2 regions of the Aeromonas enterica genome follow, and region 1 is predicted to be linked to the other one. Evidence: predicted binding sites of a transcription regulator. Region 1 holds the regulator's gene; the other holds the start of a gene.
What was found. The regulator MetJ, encoded in region 1, represses methionine synthesis genes. The targets are predictions, from matches to a motif close to AGANNTCTAGANNTCT.
Positions count from the first base shown of each region.

Region 2: a site for MetJ is predicted at 7,537-7,552, ahead of metN (methionine ABC transporter ATP-binding protein MetN). Genes of this name have one in related genera too.

Region 1 covers NZ_JBSTYL010000003.1:187,297-202,813, forward strand. Annotated here, with positions in the region: gene ACW5XD_RS04945 (hypothetical protein) at 1-226, opposite strand, end outside; gene ACW5XD_RS04950 (bifunctional aspartate kinase/homoserine dehydrogenase II) at 361-2,817, opposite strand; gene metB (cystathionine gamma-synthase) at 2,817-3,989, opposite strand; gene metJ (met regulon transcriptional regulator MetJ) at 4,200-4,523, shown strand; gene ACW5XD_RS04965 (helix-turn-helix domain-containing protein) at 4,562-5,320, shown strand; gene ACW5XD_RS04970 (tRNA-binding protein) at 5,405-5,743, shown strand; gene ACW5XD_RS04975 (aromatic amino acid transport family protein) at 5,815-7,086, opposite strand; gene cysQ (3'(2'),5'-bisphosphate nucleotidase CysQ) at 7,492-8,313, opposite strand; gene nudE (ADP compounds hydrolase NudE) at 8,359-8,967, opposite strand; partial or broken gene yrfG (GMP/IMP nucleotidase) at 9,116-9,783, shown strand; gene tyrS (tyrosine--tRNA ligase) at 9,925-11,193, opposite strand; gene ACW5XD_RS05000 (helix-turn-helix domain-containing protein) at 11,341-12,174, shown strand; gene exeN (GspN family type II secretion system protein ExeN) at 12,237-12,995, opposite strand; gene exeM (GspM family type II secretion system protein ExeM) at 13,093-13,584, opposite strand; gene exeL (GspL family type II secretion system protein ExeL) at 13,581-14,765, opposite strand; gene exeK (GspK family T2SS minor pseudopilin variant ExeK) at 14,886-15,517, opposite strand, start outside.
Region 2 covers NZ_JBSTYL010000001.1:22,526-38,042, reverse strand. Annotated here, with positions in the region: gene mutL (DNA mismatch repair endonuclease MutL) at 1-968, opposite strand, end outside; gene ACW5XD_RS00155 (N-acetylmuramoyl-L-alanine amidase) at 1,106-2,665, opposite strand; gene tsaE (tRNA (adenosine(37)-N6)-threonylcarbamoyltransferase complex ATPase subunit type 1 TsaE) at 2,656-3,129, opposite strand; gene ACW5XD_RS00145 (NAD(P)H-hydrate dehydratase) at 3,138-4,649, opposite strand; gene queG (tRNA epoxyqueuosine(34) reductase QueG) at 4,710-5,852, shown strand; gene ppgK (polyphosphate--glucose phosphotransferase) at 5,936-6,694, shown strand; gene ACW5XD_RS00130 (hypothetical protein) at 6,760-7,215, opposite strand; gene metN (methionine ABC transporter ATP-binding protein MetN) at 7,687-8,730, shown strand; gene ACW5XD_RS00120 (methionine ABC transporter permease) at 8,711-9,364, shown strand; gene metQ (methionine ABC transporter substrate-binding lipoprotein MetQ) at 9,391-10,191, shown strand; gene rfaH (transcription/translation regulatory transformer protein RfaH) at 10,287-10,787, shown strand; gene ACW5XD_RS00105 (HAMP domain-containing methyl-accepting chemotaxis protein) at 10,951-12,927, opposite strand; gene ACW5XD_RS00100 (EAL domain-containing response regulator) at 12,966-14,177, opposite strand; gene ACW5XD_RS00095 (ATP-binding protein) at 14,158-15,517, opposite strand, start outside.

The DNA of each region.
Region 1 (15,517 bases):
TTACAAATTCGCCAATCAGCTGCCCCAGCATTTTTCGGCTAAGCGCCTGTGCATCCACCTTTCGATTATCTTCCAGCGTATCTATATTGCCTTCCATCTTCAGCGACGGAAGCACCCGCTTAAGCAAAAGCTCAAACTGCTGAAGATTGAGCAGACATCTCCCATAGAGCAATATCACTTGCTCTTTCTTCTCCTTATTTACATCTGTATTTGCATTACCGTCCATGGAAAAGATCCGTCCTTATGTCAGCAGATTAAGATATGGATAACGCATTATTACGGTATATATAAGAAAAAAGGCGCCACTATGGTGCCTTTTTATTCGGTTAGATAGGTGGATCACACTCCCCACCATGTGTCTTAGAGAGAGGCACAGATCTGCCAGAGATCGTACTGGATCGCCGCCGCCGTTACCTCGCGGCCTGCGCCCGGCCCCTGGATGACCAGCGGGTTGGTGCGGTAGCTGTCGCTTTCGATGGCGAAGATATTGTCGCACGGCAGCAGGTTGGCGAACGGGTGGTGGGGCTCCAGTGCCTCCAGCCCGACCCGCGCCTTGCCATCGTGCTCGAAGCGGGCGACGTAACGCAGCACCTTGCCGAGGCGCTTGGCTCCCTCGAAGGCGCTCTGGATCGGGCCGTCCAACTCTTTCAGCCTGTCCATGAACTGATCCGTACTCACCTTGCGCAGGGGCACGGGCACCAGGTTCTCCAGCTCGATGTCGGCAGAGTCGAGTTCAAAGCCTGCCTCTCGCGCCAGGATCAGCAGCTTGCGACGCACATCCTGGCCGGAGAGATCCTCGCGAGGATCCGGCTCGGTCAGGCCGTGCTGCCACGCCTCGTCCACCAGTTCGGAGAAGGGGCGGCTGCCGTCATACTGCTGGAACAGCCAGGAGAGGGTGCCGGAGAAAATGCCGGAGACCCCCTGAATGCGGTCGCCGCTCTGGCGCAGCATCTGGATGCTGGACTGGATCGGCAGCCCGGCGCCCACGGTAGCGTTGTAACGCCACTGCACCTGATGATCGCGGCAGCTCTGCTTGATGCGCTGGTAGAACTCGCTGTCGGCGGCACCGGCAAACTTGTTGGCCGCTATGATGTGGATGCCGAGCTGGGCGAAGTCCGGGTAGTAGCGGCTCACCGTCTCGCTGGCGGTCATGTCCAGCGCAATCAGGGTATCGAAACTGTGCTGCTCAAGCTGGGCCAGCAGCTCGGGCCAGATCAGCGGTTTGGGGTTGAACTTGTCCTGCACCTTGAGGGGATCCAGTCCCTCTTCGTCCAGCAGGCCCCCTTCCGAGCTGAACACCCCGTAGAGAGTCAGCGCCAGATTGAGTTCATGTTCGAGCCGCGCCTTCTCGCGGCCATAGAGGCTCAGCCAGTGGCCGCCTATGTTGCCCTTGCCGAACACCACCAGGCCGACCCGGGTCGGGCGGCTGAACAGGGCGCTGTGCAGAGCGATAAGTAGGGGCTCCAGCACCACCTGGCGCACGACGGCCACCAGACTCAGGCCATCTCTGGCCACCTGCACGAACTCCAGCGGCTGATCCGCCAGCAACTGATAGAAGCGGTGACACTGCTCGGCGTTGTCGGTCACCCCTGCACCCACCAAAGCCACCAGACTGAACCCCTCTTTCTGGATCAGGCCGGTGAAGCTGCCCTGCAGCTGGAAGTCGCGCAGCAGCTCGAACGCCCCTTCCGCCACTTCCAGGGTGTAGGCCAGACGCAGCACCCGCCGATCCGGCTGGCGCTGCAGGGTGAGCGGGTTGAGGCGGTGGCGGGCCAGATGGGCTTCGATGGCCGCCACCGTTTGCTCATAATGGGTCTGCGGCAGCACTTTCAGCTCGATCAGGGCAATCTGGTCCACCGAGGAGACGATGCGGGCGCCACCGGAGCGCGGCGCCCGGCGCAGAATATGGGTGCAGCCCTCATCCGGGTTGTAGCTGCAGCGCAGGGTAAGGCGCTGGCGGCTGTCGGCCACCGGCTGCAGGGTGCGCGAATGGAGCACCGAGGAGCCGAGGCGGGCCAGCTCGTTCGCTTCGGCCAGGCTCAGACGCTCCAGCAGGCGCGCCTCCTTGACCCGACGCGGGTCGGCGCTGTAGACCCCGGCCACGTCGCTCCAGATGGTGGTGGATTCGCCGTCCGCCAGCAGGGCCAGCAGGCTGGCGCTGTAGTCGGAGCCGTTGCGACCGAGCAGCAGGGAGCGCCCTTCCATGTCGGCGGCGATGAAACCTGTCACCACTATGCGACCGGCATGTTCGGCCAGCCGCGCCTTGAGCAGTTCGCTGGAAAGCGCAGTATCCACCTTGACCAGGGCGCCGTCCTCGGCGCGCAGGAAGCTGCGGGCATCGAGCCAGATGGCCTTGTCGCCGCGGCTGGTGAGCAGGGCCGCCAAGAGGCGCGCCGACCACACCTCGCCAAAGGCGAGCAGGCCGTTGCGGGCGAAGCGGTCAAACTGCCCCTCCAGGGTCTTGGCGATCAGTTGCATGTCGTCGGCCAGTTGCTGGCTCAAGTCGAGCTGCAGATCCCCCTCCAGCAGGCCGTCGATCAGGCTCTGCTGATAGGCGTGCAGGGCGGTGATGGCTTCACCGGCGGCCTCGTCCCCCGCCTCGGCCAGCTCCACCAGCTGGATCAACCGGTTGGTGGTCTTGCCGGCGGCAGAAACCACGATCAGTTCATCTCCGCCAACCTGCTGCTCGACGATAGCCGCGACCCGGCGATAGCAGACCGGATCCGCCAGACTGCTGCCACCAAACTTGTGCACATGGCGCCGCTTCAATCCTGCTTCTGTTGCCACCGCGATCTCTCCTTGTTGCTGCTGTTCCATTACTTCGCTACCTGCTCTGCCTGCTGCGCCTGTTCAAAAGCCTGAGCCAGATCGGCCACCAGGTCTTCACCGTGTTCAATGCCGACCGACAGCCGCAACAACTGGGCGCTGATGCCCGCCGCCTGCTGCGCCGCCGGTGTCATGGCCCTGTGGGTCATGCTGGCCGGATGGGCCACCAGACTCTCCACCCCGCCGAGGGACTCGGCCACCGAGAAGAGGGTGAGGGCCGCGAGGAAGGTGCGCAATCCGGCCTCGCTGCAATCGAGTTCAAAACTTAGCATGGCGCCGAAGCCGGACTGTTGACGGCGCGCAATATCGTGGCCCGGATGGGTCGGCAGGCTGGGGTGATAGATTTTTTTGACCAGCGGCTGTTGCTGCAGGAAGGTGAGGATGCGATCCGTGTTCTCCTGATGGGCGCGCAATCTGGGGGCCAGGGTGCGCAAGCCGCGCAGGGTGAGGTAAGAGTCGAACGCCCCGGAGGTGAGCCCCAGGCAGTTGGCCCACCACACCAGCGACTCGGCCAGCGCCTGCTCCTTGGCAATGGCCACGCCGCCCACCACGTCGGAGTGACCGTTGATGTACTTGGTGGTGGAGTGCACCACCAGGTCGGCACCGAGCGCCAGCGGCTGTTGCAACAGCGGCGAGAGGAAGGTGTTGTCCACCACCACCTGAGCCCCCACTTCATGGGAGGAGGCGGCGATGGCGGCAATGTCCACCACCCGCAACAGGGGGTTGGAGGGGGTCTCCACCCATACCAGCGCCGGCTTCTGTGCCAGCGCTTCGGCCAGCGCGGAGTCATCCCCTTGATCGACGAACTGCACCCGGTAGTGGCCCTTGGCTGCCAGATACTCGAACAGGCGCCAGGTGCCGCCGTAACAGTCGTGGGGGGCGATCAGCAGATCCCCCGTCTTGAGCAGGGCCGTCGTCACCAGATGGATGGCCCCCATGCCGGTGCCGGTCACCACGGCACCGGCCCCCCCTTCCAGCGCCGCCAGCGCGTCCGCCAGATTGGTGCGGGTCGGGTTGCCGGAACGGGCATAATCGTATTGACGGGGCTCGCCAAAGTCGGCAAAGGTGTAGTTGCTGGAGAGGTAGATGGGCGGCACCACGGCACCGTGCTGTGTGTCTGTCTCAATCCCGGTGCGTACCGCCTGGGTGGCCTTGTGGGTCATGTCACTCTCTCCTTGAACTGTCTCTGGGCGATGGCCGCTCTGCTTCTGCCACGGCTATCTTGCCATTGCTGGCCTATGGTGAACTACCTTACGCCAGCACAAAAAAGCCGTCAACACTTCCAGACGTCTAAATGGCTTTGCTGTTGGATTGCCATTAATTTCCACAAGGGTTAAAATCCGCGCTCACGGCCAAACGAGAACAGGTGGATCATGGGTACAGAGTGGAACGGCGACTACGTCAGCCCCTACGCGGAACACGGTAAGAAGAGCGAACAGGTCAAGAAGATTACCGTCTCGATCCCGCTCAAGGTGTTGAAGGTGTTGACCGATGAGCGCACCCGTCGCCAGGTGAACAACCTGCGTCATGCGACCAACAGTGAGCTGCTCTGTGAAGCCTTCCTGCACGCGTTCACCGGCCAGCCGCTGCCCTGCGACGACGATCTGCGCAAGGATCATCCAGACAGCGTCCCCGCCGAGGCGCGCGCCATCATGGAAGCGCTGGGCAAAGAGATCGAAGATTTCGACGCCGAGTAATCCTGCTGCAGATGCCAAACAGCAAACCCTTTTTGAAGATGACGCGGCCCCGGGCCGCGTCATTGCAATCCGCCGCCTCCCCCTTCAGCCTGCGTCGCTACCAGAGCGACATCCGCAGCCACAGCCACGACTTCGCCCAGCTGGTGATCCCCCTGGACGGCCCCATCGAGATCGAGGTGCAGGGTCAGGGGCGCCGCCTCGCCCCCGGTTTTGCCTGCGTGATAGCCCCCGGCGAGCGGCACGACTACGCCGCCGATCCCGCCCTCTCGTTTCTGGTGCAGGAGAGTGACTGGCTCCCCGGCGATCTGGCGGCTCGCCCCTTTATCGAGCTGGACGAGCCACAGCGCCACTACCTCGCCTTCCTGCACCACATGGTGGTAGCGGGTCGCCAGGTGGCGGGTATGGAGCAGGTGTGGCTCTCCCTGCTGGCACAAGGGCAAGGAGTGCACTCCTCTGTTCCCCCGCGTCTTGCTGCCCGTATCCTCAAGGTGCAGCGCCACATCGAGGCCCACCTCGCCGAGCCCCTCACCAATGAACGGCTCGCCGCCATCGCCTGCCTCGGTCAGAGCCAGTTCAAGCACGCCTTTCGTCAGCAGCTGGGGATGAGCGTCTCCCACTACATTCGGGGGCGGCGCATGACGCTGGCACGCACCCTGCTTGCCCACACCCAGCTACCCATAGGCGAGATCGCCAGTCGCTGCGGCTACCAGAATCAGGGAGCCTTCAGCGAGCGCTTCCTGATCGAGAGCGGGCTGCCCCCCTCCCTCTGGCGCCAGCAAAACGGCCTTTCGCCGTAACAGGGCGGCCAGTCACCGAAGACAGTCAGCACCGTTTCGAGGCATGCTGAGGCCAATGCAAGGTGTGTGAAAGGAGGAGCCAAGATGCAGACCATTAGCTGGCAGGATTTCGAGATGGTGGAACTGAGAGTGGGCACCCTGGTGCGGGTCGAGCCCTTCCCCGAGGCGCGCCGGCCCGCCTACAAGGTGTGGGCGGATTTCGGCCCCGAGCTCGGGGTGCGCAAGAGCAGCGCCCAGATAACGGATCTCTATCGCCCGGAGGATCTGGTGGGACGCCAGATAGTCGCCGTGGTCAACTTTCCCCCCAAACAGATAGGCCCAATCCAGTCGGAGTTTCTGCTGACCGGTTTCTATCGGGCCGACGGCGCCGTAGTGATGGCCATCCCGGAGCAGGCGGTGGAGAACGGCGCCAAGCTGGGCTGATGCCGTTGGCCCCATGAAATGAGAGAGGCGACCCCGGGGTCGCCTCTCTCATTTTTTGCCACAGCTCGCTGTTACTTCAACAGGCTGAAGATCAACGCCGAGACCGCCAGCGACCCGGTCAGCAGGATGAAGCCGTTGGTCCAGCCCTGGCGGAAGCGGGCCAGCGCCTCCACCTTGTAGATGGCCACCACCGGCATGATGAAGAGGATCATGGCGATGACCGGGCCAGAGAGGGTCTCCATCAGCCCCAGAATGCCCGGGTTGATGATGGCGGCGCCCCAGATAGCGAAGAACATCAGGGCGATGCCGAGCCGGTCCGCCTTGGCCAGCGACAGGCCGGTGGGCTTGGCAATCAGGCTTTTGAGGCTTTCGCGGGCACCGAGGAAGTGGCCGAGGAAGGAGGAGCTGATGGCGATGAAGGCAATAAGCGGCCCCAGCGTCACGATCACCGGGTTGTCGGTGATGTTGGCAAGATAGGAGAGCACGGAAACGTTCTGCGCCTTGGCCTCGGCCAGCTGGGCCGGGGAGAGGCTCAGCACGCAGGAGAAGACGAAGAACAGCACGAAGCCCACCAGCATGATGGTGGTATTGCGCAGGATCAGGCCGCTCTTGGCCTCCGCCTGCTCGCCATATTCCCGCCGCTGCACGTTGGCAAAGCCAGAGATGGCGGCGGCGTGGCTGAAAGCGAATACAGTGACCGGCAGCGCCAGCCAGACGGTATTGAGGAAGCTAACCCCTTCAAACGCGGTCACTTCCGGCCACTGCCACTGGGGAATGAGATAGCAGGAAAGCGCCGCCAGAATGGCCGCCAGCGGATAGACCATGAAGGCAAACGCCCGCAACATCGCCTTCTCCCCCGCCATCATCACGGCGATCATGGCGAACACCAGCAGGCCGGAGAGCATCACCCGGTTCGGGGTGGCCATGCCGAGCTGGTTGACCATGAAGCTCTCCACCGTGTTGGTCAGCCCCACCCCGTAGATGAGCAGGATCGGGAAGATGGAGAGGAAGTAGAGCGCCGAGATGAGGCGGCCGGCCATCTTGCCGAAGTGCTCCTCGGCTACCTCGGTGAAATCGGCGTGAGGGCGGGAGGAGGAGAGCACGAAGCGCGCCAACCCGCGGTGAGCCAGAAAAGTCATGGGACCGGCCAGCACGGCCACTATGACCAGGGGCCAGATCCCGCCCAGACCCAGGTTGATGGGCAGAAACAGGATGCCGGCGCCGACGGCGGTACCAAACAGGCTGATCGCCCAGTGGGTGTCATGACGCCGCCAGCGGCTGGTGCTGGCAACGGCGGGCTGGGAACCGGACAAATCCTTTACGACGTCTACAGATAAACTCATTACTAATCCACACTTTGTCAGTATTTTAATCTGAGCTTATTGTGGTTTATCAGGATTTAATTCTCAAAAAGCGGGACTGAAACATATCACTACCATAATGGGCTTCAACCAGTGAGATTGGGAATCCAATCGGGATCACATAATTGAGTAAAACTACAAAACTAAGCTTCAATGAAATATAAAACCAAATTCTTATTCATACTCATTTTTTTATTTTGCCCAGCGGATCGTTTTCAGCATTACATGAAATTCATGCCAATTACTCAGGAAGGATTGTGATCATCCACTGTCATTATCGTACTTTGCCAGCGGATATCCCTGCTCATCTGCGATAAAACCAGCGGATCACACCAAGCAAACAGGCGGCCCTGAGGCCGCCTGTTTGTGTCGTCTGGCGGCAGAGCATCAGCCAGCCTGATGGGCCAGGATCTTGCCCCAGGCGAGATCCGGATCCCCCATTACGATGAAGTCCGGGTTCTCCAGCGACTCGGTTTCGTTGTAACTGAGCGGCTGCAGCGCCAGGCTGAGGATGCGACCGCCAGCCGCCTCGACGATGCACTGGGCGGCGGCGGTATCCCACTCGCCGGTAGGACCGAGCCGCACGTAGCAGTCGGCCGCGCCTTCCGCCACCAAGCAGGACTTGAGGGAGCTGGAGCCGAGCGGGATCAGCTCGTAGTTGATGGCCGGATTGAGACGGCGGGTCAGGTTCTCCAGCTTCTGGCGACGGCTGATGGCCACCACCAGCGAATCGGGCTGATCGTGTTCGTGGTGCATGGCGCTGATGGGCAAGGTCTCGCCGTTCACCTCCTTGAAGGCGCCGTGGCCGCGCACCGCCCAGTAGAGCACGTCGGACTCGGGGGCGTAGATGACACCGAGCACGGGCACATTGTCCCGCACCAGGGCGATCAGGGTGGCGAAGTCACCGCTGCCGGCGATGAACTCACCGGTGCCGTCGAGGGGATCCACCAGCCAGTACTGCCGCCAGTTGGCTCGCAGACTGAAGGGCACATCGGCCGCCTCTTCGGTCAGCACGGGCACATGGGGGGTGAGCGCCGACAGCGCCTGTTTGAGGTAGGCATCGGCAGCAAGATCGGCACTGGTGACCGGGGTCGCATCCTCCTTCAGCTGACGCTCGAACTGACCGCCGTGATAGATTTCGTGAAGGATCCTGCCCGCTTCGCGGGCGATCTCCTTGACCCTAGGAACCCAGGCCAACAACTCCTGCATCTTGTTATCCTCTGTTTTTATTTATTGCCTTTGCCCACGCTTGGGCTAGTTTTCCTGCTCCGCCAGCCACTTCTGGGCCAGCAGCAGGGCACTGATGCTGCGCGACTCGCTGAAGTCGGGTCGTGCCAGCAATTCGTCGATACGGTTGAGGGGCCAGGGGATCACCTCGAGGGGCTCGGGCTCATCGCCGATCCGTTGCTCCGGGAAGAGATCCCGCGCCAGCAGTATGTCCATCCGGCTGGAGAAGTAACCGGGCGCCAGCGACACCTGCTTGAGGGGGATCAGGCTGTTGGCGCCGAAGCCCGCCTCCTCCATCAGCTCCCGGTTGCCCGCCTCGAAGGCGTTCTCGCCCGGATCTATCAGCCCCTTGGGGAAGCCCAGCTCGTAAGAGTGGGTGCCCGCCGCGTACTCGCGCACCAGCAGCAGGGTGTGGGCATCGAACAGCGGCACCACCATGACGGCGCCCCGGTTGCCGCCGCGCATCCGCTCGTAGACCCGCTCCTCCCCATTGCTGAATTTAAGATGCAGGGATTCCACCTTGAACAGCCGGCTCTCGGCCACTATTTCGGCCTTGAGGATCTCCGGCTTGCTCTTGTCATGCGCCATGGTGTCGACACTGAGGTATTCGGGCTTGCTATTGTGGTGGTCACTCATCGGGCGCTGGCTGCTCGTTAAAAAATCGTGCTTCAAGAGTAAACGACTCCCCGAACGAACACCACGGGGCAAAGCGGCGAAAGCAGACGGAAAAATCCGTTATAATGCCGCCCTGTTTTCCCCACCCTCATTGACCGCGAGAAGCCCCATGTCGACCCCCTTGCCCTGGCACCAGATAGATACAGTTCTGCTCGATATGGATGGCACTCTGATCGATCTCCATTTTGACAACCACCTTTGGCAGCAACTGGTGCCGAGCGTTATGCCGAGCGCCTCGGTTTGCCACTGGCGGAGGCCAAGGCGCAGATCGATCGGCACTATCACGCCGTCAGCGGCACCCTCGACTGGTACTGCGTGGATTACTGGAGCCAAACCCTGGGGCTGGACATACGCGCCCTCAAGCAGGAGCTGCTGGAGAAGATCCGGTGGCGGCCCAACGCCATCCCCTTTCTGGCCGAGCTGCGGGCAGCAGGCAAGCGGCTGGTGCTCTTCACCAACGCCCACCCCGCCAGCCTGTCGGTCAAGGATGCGCAGCTCTGTCTTGCTGATCATCTGGATCTGATGGTGAGCACCCACGAGCTGGGCTGGTCGAAGGAGAGCCAGCACTGCTGGCAGGCGCTGGCACAGCGGCTGGCGTTCGATCCGGCCCGCACCCTGTTTGTGGATGACAGCGAGCGGATCCTGCGGGCCGCCGCCGACTACGGCATCGGCTATCAGCTCGCCATCCAGAACCCTGACAGCTGCCAGCCCGAGCAGCACATCACCGCCTTCCCGGCGATCCGCGATTACGCCGAGTTATTGCCGCTGGCCGTGTAAGCCGAGGCAGGGGAGCATCTGGGCAACCAGGCACAGCCTCCCCCATCCCTTCCACGATGACGCCGGATGGCTGCCGCTGACCCAGCGGGCAGCGGATAAACAAAAGGGCTGCCCAGGCAGCCCTTGTCGATCCCGGTCGCCTCACCCCTGCCACGCCACCAGCTGGTACTGCTTCTTGCCCCGGCGCAGCAGCAGGTAGCGGCCAAACAGCCGATCCTTTGCACTCAGTTGCTCATCCTGCTTGATGACACCATTGAGGCTGATGGCTCCCGCCGCCAGCAGTTCGCGGGCGATGCGCTTGGAGTTCGCCAAACCGCAGCTGACCAGTAAAGTGACCAGATCCATCTCACCACTGACAGTGCAACTCGGCATGCCGTCTTGCGCCAGTTGGGCGAGATCGCTCTCGCCGAGGCGGGCCACCTCGCCGCAAAACAGCAGCTCGCTGATGCGCCGTACCGCCGCCAGCGCCGCCTTGCCGTGCACCAGTTCGGTCAGCTCGTCCGCCAGCACCTGCTGGGCCTGCTTGCGCCCTTGCCGCTCGGCATCTTCCGCCTCCAGGTCGGCAATCTCGCTCAGCGGCATAAAGCTGTAGTAGCGCAGGAAGCGGTAGACATCCTCGTCCGCCGTGCCGAGCCAGAACTGGTAGAAGGCATAGGGCGAGGTGAGCGCAGGATCGAGCCAGACAGCGCCACCCTCTGTTTTACCGAACTTGGTGCCATCCGCCTTGGTGATGAGCGGCAACGTCATGCCGTACACCTGGGCCTGATGGAGGCGGCGGGTGAGATCCATGCCGCTGGTGATGTTGCCCCACTGATCGTTGCCGCCGATTTGCAGGGTGCAGCCGAACCGCTGGTTGAGCACCGCAAAATCCTGGGATTGCAGCAGGGCGTAGGAGAACTCGGTAAAGGAGATGCCCTGATCCGGGCGGGCCAGCCGCTGGCGCACCGATTCTCGCGCCAGCATGGCGTTGACCGAAAAGTGTTTGCCGATGTCGCGCAGAAAATCGAGGGCCGACATCTGCCCCATCCAGTCGGCGTTGTTGACCAGCACAGGGGCCGACAGGGCGTCGGTGGCGGGCAGCAGCGCCTTGATCTGGGCCGACAGGCTGGCCACCCAACCCTGCACGGTGTCGGCGCTGTTGAGGCTGCGCTCGGTTGCCTTGAAGCTGGGATCGCCGATAAGGCCTGTGGCCCCGCCCACCAGTGCCACCGGGGTGTGGCCCGCCAGCTGGAAGCGCCGCAGCATCAAGAGCGGCACCAGATGACCGATATGCAGGCTGCCGGCGGTGGGATCGAACCCGCAGTAGAGGGTACGCGGCGTGGCGAGATGGTCGGCCAGCGCCGCCGGATCGGAATTCTGGGCCACAAGGCCGCGCTCGGTCAGCTCATCGAGCAGGTGGGGGTTGATCATGGGTGCTCCAGCAGCAGGGGAAAAGTGGCCATACTCGCCGCTCTGGCCCGTGGCGGATATGTCCCCTGGGGGACAGTTTTGTAACTCTCGTGCTAGCATTGCGGCCATCTTGGGGAGCCTGTCCCCGCAGCCCCGAGCCCAGCCGCCATGACCCAGCCCCTATCCCAGCAATGTGCCGCCGATCTGCTCACCACCACGCTGACCGAGGTCGTCGATGCCCTGCACGACAGCGCCTTTTCGGCAGCCCTGGTGCGCCTCATCCAGCAGCAGGTGGCGTTCGACTGCGCCCTGCTGCTCGGAGTGGGGCAAAGGCCCGTCTACCTCTACGACAACCTGAACCACCAGCGGGCCCTGCTGTTTGACCGCTACCTCACCAGCCACTTCAGTCAGGATCCTTTCATGCAGGCGTTGTCCGAGGGGCTGCCTGCCGGGGTCTGGACCCTGGCACAGGTGTCACAAGGGCGGCTGGATCCCGAGTATCGCCACCACTTCTATCAGGCCACCGGCTGGCAGGAGGAGGTGGGGCTTATTCTGCCGGTGCGGGACGGACTGACGCTCATGCTGTTTCTCGGACGCCTCGACAAACGCAGCTCCCTCAGCTGTGACGAGCTGGCGAGGCTGGAGCAGCTGTTTCCGCTGGTACATTCACTGTGTCGCCAACAGTGGCAGCAGAGCCAGCCGCTACTGGCCCAGAGCACTGCACTGCCAGACAGCGCCAGCCTCAGGAGTGCGGTAGAGCAGGCGATGGCGAGTGTGGGCGGGGATCGGCTCACCCGGCGCGAGCGGCAGGTGGCGGGCCTACTGTTGCAGGGGCTGGATACCGAAGCCATTGCCGCCGAGCTCGGCATTGGCAGCGGCACAGTGAAGAATCACCGCAAACACCTCTATGGCAAACTGCGGCTCGGCTCACGGGCCGAGCTATTCAGCTTCTTTCTGAACCACCTCATTACGGCACCGAGCGGCGAGACAGGGACCCCATAACGACAGGACCCCGCCGAAGCAGGGCCCTGTTCATCCTTTTTCCAGACCGGCAGACGATGTCGTCAGATGCGACCCTGATAGCGCAGCGGGAAGCGCCCCTGACCGTCGGGCTGACCGAGGAAGGGCAACCCCTGCTTCATCTGGTCCGGCAGTTCCGGGCCCGGTTTGAGGGTACCCTGGAACAGGTACTGGCGATTGGGTTGCAGCTCCAGCTTGCCCATCACCTGCACCGCCTCCGAGCCCTGCTTGAGCTCGGCCACCAGCCGGGAGTCGATGCAGGTCAACTTGAGCTCGGGATCCCCCAGCGGCAGCTTGCCGGCCGGGGTATCGGCATCGGCACCATACCAATGGAGGTTGCCGTAGAGGTTGTCACACCAGGGATTGCCCTGGGCAAACTGATCGACCTTGAGCTGCAGCTGGCCCGCCACCGTCAGCGGGAACGGCAACCGCATGGGCACCCTATCCAGCACCCAGGGTGCGGGCACGTTGAGGGTGATGTCGCGACCAAAGGCGGCGCCGTTCCAGCCGACCACGCCCTGGCCATTGAGGCCGCTGCGATCACCGAAACGCAGGGAGACCTCGGGGGCGAAGCGCAGCAGCGACCAGCCGTTGAGCTCCCAGCGCAGCTGGGTCAGCGACTCGCTGGCGTATTGCAGCCGGGCGACCTGGCCGCTCCAGAGGGTGCCGCTCACCCCTTCCAGCTGCACCAGGTTGGGCGGCAACGGCAGATGGCGCACCACCAGGGTGGCTGGCAGTTTCACCAGCAGAAAACCGAGATAGGCCACCAGAAACAGGATGGCGATCAGTACTTTTTGCTTCATAGAAAACGACTCGATTGCAAATATCTGGCCTTGGCCAGGCCCGAAATCATACCGGAGCGAGATGCCGGAAACCGGACGGCGCTCAGCACGCTTGGGGTCATTGGGGACGACTCAACTGCAAGCGTCTGACCTTGACCAGACCCGGCGCCAGGTTCTCGCGGGCCACCTCGATGACCTGCACCTGCACGCCATACCGATCGGTCAGAGTCGCCAGCCAGATCAGCAGATCATCGAACGCCACCGTGTCGATCCACACCTGCAGCTCCTGCCCCTGGGGCTGCAACCGGGCAATTTTGATCTTCTGGTTGAAGGCGGTGCGGTTCACCACCCCTTCCAGGGTGCCGCTGGTGTCGATCTGACGACCCTGGCCGCCCTGCATCGCCAGCACCTCTTCGCCCTTCTCCTTGAGCCAGGCCAGGGTCTGCTGCTGACTCAATACCTGCCGCTCGCGCTCGTCGATGCGGTTGGCAATGGGTTGCCAGACGACCCAGTAGCAGAACCCGATCAGCAGACAGCTACCGCCGACGGCCACCAGGCGCTGCTCACGGGCGCTGATGCCACGCCACCAGCCTTGTAGTTTGTCCATCATGATGATTTACCCTTCAGCACCAGTGCCCCCTCGACCTTGCCCTCGGTGCTGCGCACCTCGCCCTGCTGTACCGCGAAGCGCTTGCCTGCCAGTTCCCGAAAACGCTCTATCTCGGCAAACCCGGGCGCCGTCACCTGCAAGCGCAATTCGCCCCGGGCAGCATCGAAGCGCAGCACCTCGGGCTTGAGACCCGGTACCTCGGCAAACGTGGGCGCCAGCTCGGTCAGCAACATCAGCATGCCATCCTGCGGGGTCTGCCCCAGCTGCTTGAGGTGCTGTGCCATCTGACTGCGCACGTTGACGATCCGGTTCTCCCCCGGGAAGATCCGGGTGTAGACCTGCCGGATCTCGGCCTTGAGGGCCTTGTCCTGCTCCGCCAGCTGATAGAGGTGCACGCCACGCTGGGTGAGCGCCACCAGCAGCAAGAGCCCGGCCACCACGGCCACCTTGCGCCACTGCAACCAGTAGCGGGAGTATTCGGTCTGTGGCCGGTAGGGGCCCTGCAACAGGTTGGCCTGACAGTTCAGCGCCCCCCTGGCCAGCAGCAGCATGGGCAGCTCTGGATCGGCTGCCAGCCAGTTGGCTGCCGGGATCGCCGGCGGCGAGGTATGACTGTGAATGGTGGCAGGTTCGGCCTCTGCCGCTAGCAACATGGCCAGCAGCGACTCGTCGGCCACTATGCCCTCACAGGGGCCCTGACGCAGCAGCCACTCCTTGCCCAGTTGCAGCGCGGACCAGCCATCGGCAGCGGGCGGCAACGCCAGCACGTCCGGCAACAACTGCTGGCTCTTGAGACCAGCCTGCTGCAACCAGCCCAGCCAGCTCTGCATCTTCTCCTTGTCGACCGCCATCAGGTCCACCTTGTGCCCCTCATGACCGAGCACGACCAGATGCAACTCGTCCACATCGGAGGCGATCTGTTCCTCCAGCAGGTAGGGCAAGGCCGCCGCGGCCTGGCGACTGTATTTGCCCGGCAGGCTTACCCGCCGGAAGATAAGGTCGCAGCCCGGCACCAGGGTCACTACCGGGCGGCCACCAGCACGCTCCCGCAGCTCGCCGAGGGCATGGGCCGAGGCCAGGGTGCCGGAGGCAATGATCTCCTCCTCCTTGGCCGACCACACCAGCCACTCGACCGGTTGCTGCGCATTGGTCCCCAGACGGATGACCAGACTCTCGCTCACAAATATCTCTCCTGCCATTCCCGTCCGCATCCCAGAGGATGGGCGGGAGCGCAGCCCTCGGCTGCTGTCCAATACGGGTCAGGGCGGGTACGACCAGCGGCCGTCACCCACACCTGTTTATCATTCGGCGCCGCCGTTGAGGCGACGCAGCATCACCAGCTTGTTGTCTTTGCCACGCACGAAAACGCTCTCCAGCCTGGCCCGGGTGTCACCCACCTCGGCAATCAGCTTGGCCTCGAAATAGCTGCTCTTGACGTCCAGCGCCGCGTCCAGCCCGGAGATAGTGCTCACCGGCACCGGCATCTGATCCGTCATCGCCTTCTTCTCCTTCCACCCCTTCTGGGGGCGGCTGGTCAGCACCCTCTTGGCGTCATCGAGCCCCACCTTGTCCAGATAGAGGGCCACCAGCAGTGCCGCCTGTTCCGGCTTGATGGTGTTGACGTTCACCAGCAGCTTGTCGCTCGGCAGGGCGCACACATAGGGCGCCAGCCGGGCATACAGACTGGCACTGACCCCCCGCACTGCCCTCAGCTCGTCCGTGCTGAGCATCCACTGGTTCGCGGTCAGATAAGGGGGGGTCAACCCTTCGTAATAAGCATCCTCGGCGCCGTAGCTGGAGACCAGCGCAGTATCCTTGTCGGTCCAGTCGCGGATGGCATCGGTCAGCTGCACCGCTTCGTAATCCTCGACCTCGAGCTGCTTGAGCAGGGCACGAAACGCCTTGACCTGATAAGGCTGCTTCTCGAGATCGT
Region 2 (15,517 bases), on a different contig from region 1:
TGGAAGATGAAATCGTGGATGAGGCGTGCCTGATGGAAGCGCACTTCGTGCTTGGCCGGATGGACATTCACATCAACCTGATGGGGATCCAGCTCGATATAGAGCACATAGGCGGCGAAGCGGTCGGCGGGCAGCAGCTCGTCATAGGCCTGGCGGATGGCGTGATTGATGAGCTTGTCGCGCATCATGCGGCCGTTGACGTAGGTGTATTGCAGATCGTTCTGCGGTCTGGCCCCCTCCGGGGTCGCCAGCCAGCCCCACAGCCGTACGTCGCTGTGCTCGCTTTCCACCGCCAGCGCATGGTGCATGAAGGGGGTGCCACAGACTGCGGCCAGGCGGCGCTCCTGCTCGGGCACCGTATTGGCGGCCTTGTACTGGCGCATCACCTTGCCGTTGTGGCGCAGGATCAGGGTGACATCGAAACGGGAGAGCGCGATGCGGCGCACCAGCTCGTCGATATGGGCAAACTCGGTCTTTTCGCTGCGCATGAACTTGCGTCGCGCGGGGGTATTGAAGAAGAGATCCACCACCTCCACCGTGGTGCCCACCGGATGAGCTGCCGGCTTGACGGTGACCTGCATCTCGCGCCCTTCCGCCTGGGCTTGCCAGGCTTCGGACTGTTCCAGGGTGCGGGAGGTGAAGGTGAGGCGGGAGACAGAGCTGATGGAGGCGAGCGCCTCGCCGCGAAACCCCAGGCTGCAGATCCCTTCCAGATCATCCAGGGTCGCCACCTTGGAGGTGGCATGGCGCGACAACGCCAGCACCAGCTCGTCTTTGGCGACGCCGCAGCCGTTGTCACGGATGCGGATCAGCTTGGCGCCGCCCTTGTCGATGTCGATCTCGACCCGGTCGGCCCCCGCGTCCAGGCTGTTTTCCACCAGCTCCTTGACGACCGAAGAGGGCCGCTCCACCACCTCGCCTGCGGCAATCTGGTTGGCCAGAATGGGCGGTAAAATACGGATCGGCATGGCTTGCTCCTGACCTTTAGTCTTGCGGGATCCAGACATAGTCACCACTGAGCAAGACCGCCCCCCCCTTTTCCTGCGGCAATCTGGCCAGCCAGGAAAGGCGGTAAAACAGGGAGCGGCATGGCTGCCCACGGTCTCTATTGTTGGGGGATATAGAGCACCTGCCCTATCTGGATATCCCGTGATTTGAGTTTGTTGATCTCCACCAGTCGCGCCTGGCTCACCCCGAACTTCTCGGCGAGGCGAGAGAGGCTCTGACCGCGGGTGACCACGTGGCGGATCATCCTGGCTTTGTCGCTGCTCGGCACGCTGGAGACAGGCACGCTCGGCTCCTTGGCGGCCACCACATAGGGCTTGATCACACCGGCGCCGGACGAGCTGCTGACGCTGCTGACCGGGGCGCCGCCATCGCTGCTGCGGTTTGGCTCCGTGGCCGGCATCCGGTTGGTCACCACGGGCTGCGACTGCACCTGCGCCGGTTTGCTCACGACGGCAGGCTTGCTCACCGCCACGGGTCTGCTGACCGCGGCGGGTTTGCTGGCCTGCCCCTTGCCGGTCAACATGGCCCCCTTGGTCGGGTGGGCACGGTAGTAGTTGCGGATGCCTTCGAAGATGGCGCGAGCCAGCTGATCCTGATAGCTGGAGGTAGCCAGCAGTTTCTCTTCGGCGTGGTTGGAGATGAAGCCTGTTTCCACCAGTACCGAGGGGATGTCCGGTGCCTTGAGCACTGCCAGACTGGCATGCTCCGGCGCCTTCTTGTGCAACCTGGCCACCTTGCCCATGGAGCGCAGGATCTGGCGACTGACGTCGTATCCCTCGGCGCGGGACTTGTCCATGGAAAGATCGAGGAAGGTCTGCGCCAGATAGGGATTGGGATCGGACTCGGCCAATACCTTGCCGACGCCGCCCAGCAATTCGCCCTGTTTCTCCTGCTTCTCCAGCCAGCTGCCCATCTCGCGGTTGGCGCGGTTGGTCGACAGCACCCAGACAGAGGCACCGCGTGGGGTGGAGTTGTGGAAGCTGTCCGCATGCACCGACACCAGCAGATCCGCCTTGGCCTTGCGGGCTATTTCGGAGCGCTTGTTCAGGTCGACGAAGTAGTCGCCACGACGGGTCAGCACGGCGCGCATGCCGGGTTCCCTGTCGATGAGTGCCGCCAGCTTCTGGGAAACCGCCAGAGTGACTCGCTTCTCATAAGTACGGCGCGGGCCTATGGAGCCCGGATCTTCCCCACCATGACCCGGGTCTATGGCGATCACCACCCCCCTGCCCTTGCCGCCCACCGGCGTAGCCTGCACGGCGGCGGAGGCTTTTTCTTCATAAGGCAGGTCGATCACCAGCCGGTGACCATAGGGGCCAGCCGGCGCCAGCGGGAACACCACTGGCTTGATGGTGGAGCTCAAGTCCAGCACCAATCGCAGGCCGCCCTTCTCCAGCGGCGAGCTTTCGCGGATCTTGCGCACCAGCTCGCTCTTGTTCTCGATGCGGGCCAGATTGGTGACGTTGTTCGCCCCTTTGAGATCGATCACCAGCCGATCCGGGCCGGTCAGGGTGAAGTAGTTGTAATTGGGGGCGCTGCTCATGTCGAGCACCACCCGGGTGTTATCCGGCGATGGCCACACCCGCACACTCTTGAGCTGATTCGCCCAGGAAGGTAAGGCCATCAAAGAGAGGGCAATAACAAGGATCAAGCGCACGTAGATGACAACCGTTCCAGAATGGCTTCGCCAATCGCAGTGCGAGCCTCTATCAGAGCCTCACGCTGCTCGTTCACATAAGTCAGGGTAATGTCCAGATCGGGAGCCGGCAGCCAGCCGTCACCCTTTTCGGGCCACTCCACCAGACAGAGGGTATTGGCGGCAAAGTAGTCCCGAATGCCCATGAACTCCAGCTCTTCCGGATCGGCCAGGCGGTAGAGATCGAAGTGGTAAACCTGCCACTCGGCCAGTTCATAGGGCTCGACCAGGGTGTAGGTCGGGCTCTTGACCTTGCCCTGATGGCCCAGCCCCTGCACCCAGCCACGGGTCAGGGTGGTTTTTCCGGCCCCGAGGGAGCCGTGCAAGAACACCGTGGTCGCCTGCTGGCAGGCGTGTGCCAGACGGCCACCCAGTGCCACTGTTGCTGCCTCGTCCGGCAGTGTCATCATCAACTGTTTTGCCATGTTCTTCTTTAACTTGTTATGGTGTCGGGATTAACCAGTCGACGGATAAAAGGCAGCAGGTCTGATGCCAGCATGCCCCGCTCTCCGTCTGCGGCGGCCAGATCGGCCGCTTCCCCGTGGATCACTGCGCCCAGCCGGGTTGCCTCGACGGCAGACCAGCCCTGGGCCAAAAGGGCGGCGATTATACCAGATAACAGATCGCCCATGCCGCCACTGGCCATGCCGGGATTGCCCTCGTCGCAGAGCGCTATCCCCTGGCCGTCGCAGATGAGCGTGCCCGCCCCCTTGAGCAGCACGACGCCGCCAAAAGCTTGCTGCAAGCGCTGCACGGCGGCAAAACGATCTGCTGCAATCTCGGCAATGGAGCAGCCCAGCAGGCGGGCCGCCTCACCCGGGTGAGGCGTCAGCACCCAATTATCCTGATGACGGGGACATAGCGCCAGCCAATTCAATCCATCGGCGTCCAATACCAGCTGTGCCCCCTCAATGACCAAGGACTCAAAATGGCGGCGACCCCATTCGTCCTGACCGAGTCCCGGCCCCACCAGCCGTACCGAGGCCCAGCACTCATCCGCATCTGCCTGCGTATTCATCAACTCGGCTTGATAAAGGCTGACGGAACCATGACTCGGGTGCTGACATACCCGTACCAGACCGGCCCCTGCCCGCAGGCAGGCAAGACCCGCCAGCACTATGGCCCCCTGCATGCCCACATTGCCCCCCACCAACAGCACCTTGCCGTGGGAACCCTTGTGGGCCGAGCGCTGGCGCGGTGTCAGCAGGTGTTTGAGGCCGGGGTAATCGATCCGTTCGGCAGCCGCTTGCAGACCAGCCTCCGGCGTGATGCCAAGGGGATCGCAATCGAGCCGGCCGACACCATCCACCCCCTCGCCAGTGAGCATGCCCTGCTTGATACCGATGAAGGTGAGGGTGCGGCTGGCTCGGACCAGGGCCCCCATGGCACGACCCGTGTCGGCATCGAGGCCGGAAGGGAGATCCACCGCCAACACAGGGGCGCCCAAGCCATTGATTGTTGCGACGATCTTTGTCAGAAGCGGCGAGAGAGGGGTATGGACACCCGTACCGAGCAGTGCATCTATCACCAGATCCGGCGGCGGCAATGAATCCAGCTCGCTCGCGCCGGCCATCAGCACACTCCCCCCCAGCGCCAGCCACTCATCCGCGGCCCGCCTGGCATCCCCTTTCAGCTCGGCAGGCTCCCTGGCAGCGATCACCAAAGGCTCGAGACCGATCTGCCTGGCGAGGCGCGCCAGCACATAACCGTCCCCGCCGTTGTTGCCGGGGCCGACGAAGATCCACCAGTTGCAACTCTGCGGCCAATGGTGGGTGGCATAGATGCGCAGCGCCGCACCGGCACGCTCCATCAGGGCGTAGAGCTCCTGCCCTTCGCGCTCGGCCCAGCGCTGCTCCAGCGCGCGGATCTGTTCAGTCCGCCACAGGGATTGTGGTAAACTGCGCACCTCTTTCCCGCTGATAACATCCCCGATGACCTGTACCATGATGGCTCCTGACTTTCATCCATTGGCTCTGGCTGACACACTCCGGGTACCCGATGCGGCATGAGCACGCCTGATTTTCAGCAGTTGGCCCACGATATCAAGCTATGGGCGAGCGAGCTAGGATTTGACCAGGTCGGCATCACGGACACGGATCTCAGCCTCGAAGAGCCCAGGTTGCAGGCCTGGCTGGATGCCGGCCATCACGGCAGCATGGACTACATGGCCCGCCACGGCATGATGCGGGCCAGGCCTCACGAGCTGCTGCCGGGCACCCTGCGGGTGCTGTCAGTGCGGATGAACTACCTCCCCTTCGAAGCCGGTTTCGCCGCCACCCTGCGCGACCCGACCCTCGGCTACATCAGCCGCTACGCCCTCGGCCGCGACTACCACAAGGTGCTGCGCAACCGCCTCAAACAGTTGGGCGATCGCATAGAACAACGCTGCCGGGAACTCTGTCAGGCCACGGGAGAGTGGCGCCCCTTCGTCGACTCGGCCCCCATTCTGGAGCGGCCGCTGGCCGCCAAGGCGGGACTGGGCTGGATCGGCAAGCACTCGCTGCTGCTCAACGAGTCGGCAGGTTCCTTCTTCTTTCTGGGAGAGCTGCTGATCAGCCTGCCGCTACCCCTGGATGCCCCTGTGGAAAAAGAGCAGTGCGGCAAGTGCGTGGCCTGCATCAATATCTGCCCGACCGGCGCCATCATCGCGCCCTATGTGGTGGATGGGCGCCGCTGTATCTCCTATCTCACCATCGAGAACGACGGCCCCATCCCGGAAGAGTTCAGACCGCTGATGGGCAATCGCATCTATGGTTGTGACGACTGCCAGCTCATCTGCCCCTGGAATCGCTATGCGGATGTGAGCCCCGAGTCCGACTTCAGCCCGCGCCCCAACCTGCATCGCCCGCCCCTGCTGACACTGTGGCGCTGGAGCGAAGCCGAGTTCCTCAAACATACCGAGGGAAGCCCGATCCGGCGTATCGGCTATCAGCGCTGGCGCCGCAACCTGGCGGTGGCGCTCGGCAACGGCCCGGCCACCCCGGACGTCATAACCGCGTTGCAGCTGGCGCAGGATGAGGCGGAGCCCATGGTGGCCGAGCACATAGCGTGGGCGCTGGCGACCCTGGCCCGGCGCCAGCAGGATGACAGCAAAAAAACCCGCTTGTTGATCCGTTGCATCGAAAAAGGTCTGCCGGATCACGCATAAGCGATCTGCCCCTTGCCGGATACAAGCCATTTTTTCATGCTCTGCCGACGGTTAACCGTCGGCACTATAAAAGGAACAATCTGATGCAGATGTTGGGAGTGGATATCGGTGGCTCGGGGATCAAGGGATGCCTGGTCGACACTGCTACGGGCGAGCTGATTGGCGAACGCCATCGTCTGGTGACGCCGCAACCGGCCACCCCGGCTGCCGTTGCACATACCCTCAAGGCACTGGTGGAACATTTCCAATGGAAGGGCCCGGTGGGCTGCGGCTTTCCTGCCACCATCCACAACGGCATCGCCAAGAGTGCGGCCAACATCGACAAGAGCTGGATTGAAACCGATGCCGCTCACCTGTTTGCCGATGTGACCGGCCTGCCCTGCCATGTGCTCAACGATGCCGATGCGGCTGGCCTGGCCGAGATGCGCTTCGGTACCGGCAAGGATCGCAGCAAGGGAGTCATCATACTGGTCACGGTCGGCACCGGCATCGGCACAGCCGTGTTCGTCAATGGCCAACTGCTGCCCAACACCGAGCTGGGCCACCTGATGCTGGAGGGCATGGTTGCCGAGCACTACTGTTCGGATGCGGTGCGCAAGCGCGAGGATCTATCCTGGGGGCGCTGGGGTAAACGCTTCAACAAGTACCTGGCCAGACTGGAGTTTCTGTTCTCCCCCGATCTCTTCATTCTGGGGGGCGGCAGCTCCTCCAAGCTCGACAAGTTCATCGACAAGATTGAGACTCGGGCTCCCCTGATAGCGGCCGCCAACCTCAATCAGGCCGGCATCATAGGCGCAGCCCTCCATGCCGCCGAGCTCAGCCTGGAGCAAGCCCCCCGCTGAGCCGGACGCTTGGCAGATGATGAAAGAAGCCCGGTATCTGCCGGGCCTTTTGATTGCCCCGTGTGCTAGATATCATCGAGCCTGTGTACTCCGTGCACCAGCCGGGTCAGGCGGGTCTGCTCCAGCGATGACAGCGCACTCAGCAGTGCGGCCGTCTCTTCCGTCGGACACTCGCGGGCCAGGTGACTGAGCTCACCGATGAGTTTCTCCTCCTGACGGCACACTTGCTGCACTATGTCCTGGGTCTGCGCCATGGCAGGCAGTGACAGCCGCTGGATGTCAGGCAACAGATCCTCGCTGAACCCTCGCTCAAGCCAGGTCTCCCTGATCCCGTCCCCCAGCTGGCCCAGATAGTCGTTTAGATGGACCCTGGCCGCCTCCTCCCGCTCTTGCAGATAGGCCAGCAGCAACCGACTGCGCTCGCCATCCACCTCGGCCATCAGTCGCCCGTAGCAGAGTCCGAGCTGGTGATGAACCTGTTCCAGATACAGCAGCAAGTCCTTGATCTGTTGAAATCGCATTGCTCCGCCCTCCTGCATATCATGCTATTTCAGTATAAAAAACAGGCAATTGCAATCCAAGCCCAAGCGCTGCCCTTGTTGCGCTGCATCAAGACGCAGGCCAAGAAAGCAACGATCAGAACAAAGTGGAATGATTTGTGCCGATCCGGTAGCGATTGCAGCATGACCGGGCAAACCCGAATCGAGACTAATAAAGAAGTAGATAAGAACACATTTACCATTTGATATTCGGCGATATGGCTACACTGCCAAATACAATATTGATGTGAGCCAGATCACCGTCCGCGTTAGTTGGCAAACGGGAATCCTTATCACTTTTTTAGACGTCTAGAAGTATAAACACGCGTTGACACAGCCATCCAGACATCTTAGCATCATCCTCCATGATGACAGAGCAACCCAGTGGAACCTCTGCCCAATTCACCCGCCTGTAGCGCCCTGTGCTTTAAGGCTGTTAGCACGGAAGAATCCATGATTAAGTTGAACGGTCTCAACAAAGTCTACGGTAAAGGCAGTGATGCCGTGCACGCGCTGCGTGACGTGAGCCTGCATGTGCCACAAGGCAAGATTTTCGGGGTGATCGGCGCCTCGGGGGCCGGCAAGAGTACCCTCATTCGCTGTGTCAACCTGCTGGAGCGCCCGACAGAAGGCCAGGTCATCGTCGATGGTCAGGACCTGGTCGCCCTGCCGGAGCGCGAGCTGACCCAGGCCCGCCGCCAGATCGGCATGATTTTTCAGCACTTCAACCTGCTCTCCTCCCGTACCGTGTTCGCCAATATCGCGTTCCCGCTGGAACTGGCAGGCTGGAGCAAGGCCCAAATCCAGGCACGGGTCGATGAATTGCTGGCCCTGGTCGGGCTGGAAGCCCGTGCCCATGCCTATCCGTCCGAGCTGTCAGGCGGTCAGAAGCAGCGTGTCGCCATCGCCCGGGCGCTGGCACCGGCCCCCAAGGTACTGCTGTGTGACGAGGCCACCTCGGCTCTGGATCCGCAGACCACCCGCTCGATCCTGACCCTGCTCAAGGAGATCAACGTCAAGCTGGGGCTCACCATCCTGCTCATCACCCACGAGATGGACGTGGTGAAGGGGATCTGCGACGAAGTGGCCATCATCAGCGACGGCAGCCTGATCGAACAGGGCGAGGTTGCCTGGTTCTTCAGCAACGCCAAGACCCAGCTGGCACGGGACTTCATCCACTCCACCATCCATCTGGAGGTGCCGCAGGAGTATCAGGACAGGATGAGTGCAGAGCGGGTAGCCAACAGTTATCCGCTGGTAAAGCTCGGCTTTACCGGCAGCACGGTCGATACGCCACTGATTTCCGAGGCGAGCCGTCGCTTCAATATCGACATCAGCATCTTGAGCGCCGATATCGAGTATGCCGGGGGCGTCAAGTTCGGCTTCCTGCTGGCAGAGCTGTTCGGGGATGAGGCCCAGTGCGAGGCGACCCAGCAGTTCCTGATAGACAACCATATTCAGCTGGAGGTGATGGGCTATGTCCGAAGCAATGATTAATCTGCTGGTCACAGCGCTCGGCGACACCCTGCTGATGGTGTTTGCCTCCGCCCTGTTTGGCTGTCTGCTCGGCCTGCCGCTGGGTGTGGCACTGCACGTGACCAAGGCGGGCCAGATCCTGACCAACCCGGCCCTGAACAAGTTGCTCGGCATTCTGGTCAACATTGGCCGCTCGGTGCCCTTCATCATTCTGCTGGTTGCCATTATTCCGCTGACCCGGCTTATCGTCGGTACCAGCATAGGCACCATAGCCGCCATAGTGCCGCTGACCATAGGTGCCGTGCCCTTCATCGCCCGTCTGGTGGAAGGGGCCCTGATGGAGGTGCCGGACGGCTTGCTGGAAGCGGCCAAGGCCATGGGTGCCAAACCCCTGCAAATCATTACCAAGGTGCTGCTGCCCGAGGCCCTGCCCGGCATCGTCAACAGCGTCACCATCACCCTGGTCACGCTGGTGAACTACTCCGCCATGGCCGGTGCCATCGGAGGCGGTGGTCTGGGTGATGTGGGTATTCGCTACGGCTATCAGCGCTTTGACCCCACCGTCATGCTGGCAACCGTCGTCATTCTGGTTTTATTGGTTCAACTCATCCAGAGCGCAGGTGAGCGCCTGGTCAACACATGTGATCATCGTTAATCGTCGATTTCTGACAGGAGGTTTTTATGAAATTTGGCATTAAATCCGTTGCGGCTGCCCTGCTGGCTGGCCTGGTTCTGGCCGGTTGTGGCCAGAAAGAAGAGAACAAGACCCTGAAAGTAGGCGCCATCGCCGGGGCGGAATCCCAGCTGGTGGAAGCCGCGGCCAAGGTCGCCAAGGACAAGTTCGGTCTGAACGTCGAAGTCGTTACCTTCTCCGACTTCGCCACCCCGAACGTGGCCCTGAATGATGGCAGCATCGATCTGAACGCCTTCCAGCACAAACCGTATCTGGATAGCCAGGTCAAGGATCGCGGCTTCGATCTGGTGCCGGTCGGCAACACCTTCGTCTACCCCATCGCCGGCTACTCCAAGAAAATCAAGGCTCTGGCCGATCTGAAAGAGGGCGCGCAGATTGCCGTGCCGAACGATCCGACCAACCTGGGTCGCTCCCTGATCCTGTTGCAAAAGCAGGGTCTGCTGACCCTGAAAGAGGGTACCGGTCTGGAAGCAACCGTGCTCGACATCGCCAGCAACCCGAAGAAGCTGAAGATTGTTGAACTGGAAGCGGCCCAGCTGCCCCGTTCCCTGGAAGACGTGGATCTGGCCATCATCAATACCGTCTACGCCTCCCAGATCGATCTGCTGCCAAGCCGTGACGGCCTGTTCGTGGAAGACAAGGACTCCCCCTACGTCAACCTGATCGTCTCCCGTGGCAACAACAAGGATGACGAGAAGGTCAAACAGTTCGTCCAGGCCTTCCAGAGCGACGAAGTGTACAAAACTGCTGACGAACTGTTCAAAGGCGGCATCGTCAAAGGTTGGTGATCACTCACTCTGCAAAAAAGGCCACGCCAAGCGTGGCCTTTTTTATTGCCGCGGTTATCATAACCGGGAGCACGGCAACACGAACGTAACAGAACATGAAAAAATGGTATCTGGCCTACTGCAAGCCAAAGGAAGAGGCCCGCGCCCGCGCCCATCTTGAAGCCCAGGGGATTGAATCCTATTACCCCATGGTAGAAATCGAGAAACTGCGGCGGGGCAAGCGTGTCCCGGTGCGGGAACCCATGTTTCCCAACTATCTGTTTATCTATGTGGATCTGGAAGAGGTCACCCCTGTCACTCTGAAGTCGACCCGTGGCATCAGCCGCATCATTCACTTCGGCAAGGAGTGGACCTCCATCAGCAGTCAGCTGGTCTATCAATTGATGAGCCGCGATGACAGCGACGAGGCGCGAGCCAGCTACGCCAACCTGCCGACCCAGGGTGACAAGGTGTTGATCGAATCTGGCCCGTTGGCCGGATTCGAGGCCATCTATCTGGAACCGGATGGGGAGAAACGCGCCATCCTGCTGGTCAGTCTGCTCAATCAGGAGACCTCCAGCAGTTTCGACAACCAGGCCTTCCGCCGTCTGGACTGACCCTCATCTGGCGTCCATGGCGAGCAACGCCTTACTCTTTCTGGTCAATCTGCTCAATCAGGAGACCTCCAGCAGTGTCGACAACCAGGCCTTCCGCCGTCTGGATTAAAAAAACGGGGCAGGCCCATCAGCCTGCCCCGTTTTTATGCCGCCTCGCTCCGCCTCAGGCCTCCCGTTCAAAGCGGCTGATGACGGACGTCAGCCGTCCCGTGTCCTGCGCCAGTCTGGCCACTATCTCCTCCCCCTGCCGGCTGCGCTGGCTCGACTGTCGGCTCAACCCGGCAATCTCCTCCACCGTACCCGCCACCTCCTGGGCAACCCGGGACTGTTGCTCTGTGGCGGTGGCGATCGCCCCCAGCTGACCGGACAGATCCTGCACCAGCTGCAGCATGGCACTGAGCGTCTCCGTCACCGACGCAACCGCATCCCGGCCCTGCTCCACCAGCTGGGTTCCGCTGCCGACCGTGCTCACCGTCTGGCGAGTCTGTTGCTGGATGCTGGCGATGGTCTGGCTGATCTCGGTCGTCGACTGGCTGGTACGGCTGGCGAGCAGACGCACCTCATCGGCCACCACGGCAAAACCGCGCCCCTGCTCTCCCGCCCGCGCCGCCTCGATGGCAGCATTGAGCGCCAGCAGATTGGTCTGCTCGGCTATGGTGGCGATAACCTCGGTGACGCGTCCTACCTGTTCACTCTGGGTGCTGAGCAGCCCCATGGCCTGATTGGCCTGGGCAATCATGGTCGCTATTTCCTGCATGGTGGCGGTCATGCGGCCGAGGGCGTTGCTCCCTTGCCGCGTCTGCACCTCGGCCTGCTGGGCTGCCCGGGCCGCATCGGCTATGTTGCCTGCCACATCCCGGGTGCTGACCGACATCTGTTCGATCGCCGCCGCCACCGTATCGACCCGCTGATTCTGGCTCGCCAGATCGGTGACGATGGCCCGGGTGGTGTCGCCGACCTCGACGCATGCCCCCTCCACCTGCCCCACAGCTCCCTGGATCTCGCCGACCAGCTGGCGCAGCTGCTGCGACATCTGGTTGATGGAGCCCGTCAGCCCACCCAGTTCATCCTGGCTCTGCACCGGCAGGGGGCGGGATGGCAGCCGGCCGTTGGCTACCAGATCGGCGCGCACCACCAGGCTGGCGATGTCCCGGGTCAAGCGGCGACTGAACAGCAGCGCGACCAGGGTGCCCAGCACTATGACGGTCAAGGTGGCCAGCAGCAGGGTGCGGTTGATGGTTTGTCCGGCGCTGGCCATCTTGTGGCCCATGCTGTCCACCTCGGCACTGGTCTGGGTGACCTGGGCCGCCAGCTGGCCTGCCAGCTGGGTCAGCGCAGGTTCGATATCGGTCGCCATCAGGTAGTTGGCCTGATCCCAGTCCGGGGCCTGACGTTTGCTGATCACCTGCCCCACCAGCTCGGCGAAGGGAGCGGACATCTCTTCAAACAGCGACCAGATCCCCTTCTGCGCCTCGGTAAAGTTGGCCTGCTGCTGTTTCACCTCGGCGACACGCTGCTGGTGGAACTGATAGTAGTCCTGATACTTGGTTCGATACTCGGGATCACCCGAAATGAGGAAGTCACGCAAGGCGGAGAGCGCATTGGAGAGGCCATTGTAGGCATCCCCCACCTGCTTGAGCAGCAATCGGCGATCCCCCGGCAGCTGATCCTGCGGCGTGGCCACCTCTTCATTGGCAAAAGATTGCAGCTGATCGAGAGCGGATTCCGCCAGCGGGCCCGCTTCCAGCAGCATGAGCGTGTGGGCGGGCAGGTTCTCCTCGGTATGGGCGATGGCCCACACCTTCTCCTGATTGCCCTTGAACGCCTTGAGAGATTGCGCGAGGGCCGGCGTGAACGGCTGCTGCTCGATGGCCTGCCAGGCGCCTTCCCACTCCTGTTTGAGGCGGGCGGCCTGGGCCGGGTCCTTGCCGAGGATGAGGTAACCGCGCAAGGAGGAGACGGTCGCCACCAACGCCTTCTGGCGTGCTTCATCCCGCTGCAGGGCAGGCAGTGCCTGCTCCAGCAGATTGGATGCGGCCTGCCCGATCCGACCGAGCTGGTGATAGACCAGAATGGAGGAGAGGATCACCAACAGGTTGATAAAACAGAAGCTTAGCAACAACTTGCTTGAAATTTTCATGAACGTCCTTGTTCGACTGTGGGTATGTTGCCCGACACTCAGTCCCCGATCAGACCCGGTAACCGTTCGCGCCAGGAGTCATGCCACCCCATCAATTCATCGCGCGGCATGGGCCGGGCTGAGAAGAAGCCTTGACACACGTCGCACCCCAATCTGGCCAGCAGTCGCCAGGTCAGTTCATCCTCAACCCCCTCGGCGACCGACTTGAGTCCCAGTTTACGGGCCAGTTCGATACTGGACTCTATTATGGCCAAACGTGAGGGGTCCTCATAGCAGCGATCGACGAAGGAGCGATCCAGCTTGAGCTCGGTGAAGGGCAGCAGGGCCAGCTGCTGCATGGAGGAGTAGCCGGTCCCGAAGTCATCGATGGAGAGCCCGAAGCCGTGCATGCGCAGGCGGGTCAGCACCTCCAGCGACTTGCCCAGATCCTTCACGAACGAGCTCTCCGTCACCTCCAGGGTGATGAGCTCGGGGTTGATGCTCCAGCGCTGGCACTGGTTGATCAGGGTGTTGCAGAGATCCCCCTCGATGAGGGAGGTGGTGGAGAGGTTCATCGACAAGTTGAGGGATAGACCCGTCTGCTCCCACAGGTGGCCATCGCGCAGGGACTTGCTGATGATCACCTCGGTCAGCTGGTCGATGAGCCCGTTGTGCTCCGCCAGCGGAATGAAGCGAGCCGGTGAGATGAGGCCATAGTCCGGGTGCTGCCAGCGGGCGAGCGCCTCCATGCCGACCCACTTCCCCGAGCCAAAGCTCACCTTGGGCTGATACCAGGGCAGTAGCTGATCCTGCTCCAGCGCCTGACTCAGCTCATCCAGGGTCAGACTATGGCCGTCCTCCTCCAGGGCCCGTTCCTGCTGTGGCCGCCAGGCACCGATCAGCTGGCTGATCTGCTGCTGGCTGGAGGGCTTCTCAATGCGCCCCAGCACCTGCAGGCCATAGGCGGCGCTCATTCGCAGCACGGCTTCAACCACGTCATCTTCCAGCGCGCTGGAGAGGATGATGCCGCCACGAAAGCCGCCGAGGGAGAGGCGGCGCAGCAATGCCATGCCATCCATGCCGGGCATGCGCAGATCGCAAAACAGGATGTCTACTTGGTGGCTCTGACACATGGCCAGCGCCTCCAGCCCGTCCTGAGCCTCCAGCAGGGAGGGATAACCGAGCCCACGGATCTGGTGCATCAGAGCCTTGCGTTGGAATGCGTGGTCTTCCACCACCATGATCACCAACTCATGCTGTGTCTTGTTCATCGAGCCATAGTCCAATTTCGCGTGTAATAGAATTCATCAGCGCCTGTACTGTCTGGCTCAACTCGGTGAGTTCTTCCAGCTGCTTCAGACGGGCCGCCGCTTCGAGCCGAGCCGCTTCCTCTGCCAATGCCAACTGCCCCACCATGCGGGCAGCTCCCTTGATGCGGTGCGCCGTCTCCACCAGGGCATGGGTATCCTGGCGAGCCACCGCCAGCATCATGTCATCGCCATCCTGGCGGTTGGAGTCCAGGTATTCCCGCGCCATGCTGCGGGCCACCTCCTCATCTCCAAACAGCGAGATCCAGCGTTCCCCCTGCTTCCTGGCCGATTCAGGAGGTTGTGGAACCGCCTCTTCCACCGGCACGACCACCGGCAGCCAGCGGGCCAGCATCTGGCGAAGGGTATCCAGGGTGTAGGGCTTGAACAGCATGTCGTTCATGCCGGCCTGCTGCATCTGCAGGCCGGCCCCTTCCGACGTATCGGCCGTGACGCCGATAATCGGAACCATTTCACCCTGCGCCCGCAGTGCCCGGGTCAAGGTGTAGCCATCCATCACCGGCATGTGGCAATCGGTCAGCAGCAGGGAAAAGTCCTGCCCCTGCCAGGTACGCAGCGCTTTTTCGCCATCGTCCACCACCTCGGCATCCACCCCGAGAATGGCAAGCTGGCGCGCCAGCAGGGCGCGATTAATGGGATGATCGTCGGCCACCAGCACCCGCCCCTGCAATTGAGCGGCATGGGCCTGCACCGGATGGATCGCTTTTTCCCCCAGCAACTGGTGGCAGGTTTCCAGCAACAGATCGGGGTAAAGCGGCGATTGACCCAAACGCCACCAGGCATCCGAACTCATTCGTCCGCGCAGCGCCTCCAGCGGGGAGAGCACTATGCCCTTGAGGGGGGATTGCTGCAAACGCGTCAACCACTCGCTGCCCAGAGCCTGCTCGAGCCAACCCTCCTCGGCTAATAACAAACCACTCACCGGCTGCTGCCACTGCTGTGGATCCAGACGATGCAATCTGGCCCCCAATCGCTGCATGGCAGACTGCAGGGCGGCATCCTCGCCAAACAGCCACCATTGCTGGCCTGCCAGCGGCGGCGCATCCCATTGGCACTCCGTCAACGGGAAACTGAACGTCAACCGGGTTCCCTGACCCGGTTTGCTCTCGAGAGTCAGGCTGCCCCCCATTTTCTGGGTCAGCTGATGACAGATGGCCAGCCCCAGCCCTGTGCCACCGAAGCGTCGGGTTATGTCGGACTCCACCTGTTCGAATGGGGTAAACAGGCGATTCTGCTTCTCTTCGGCAATGCCGATACCGGTATCGCTGACGGTAATGAGCAGT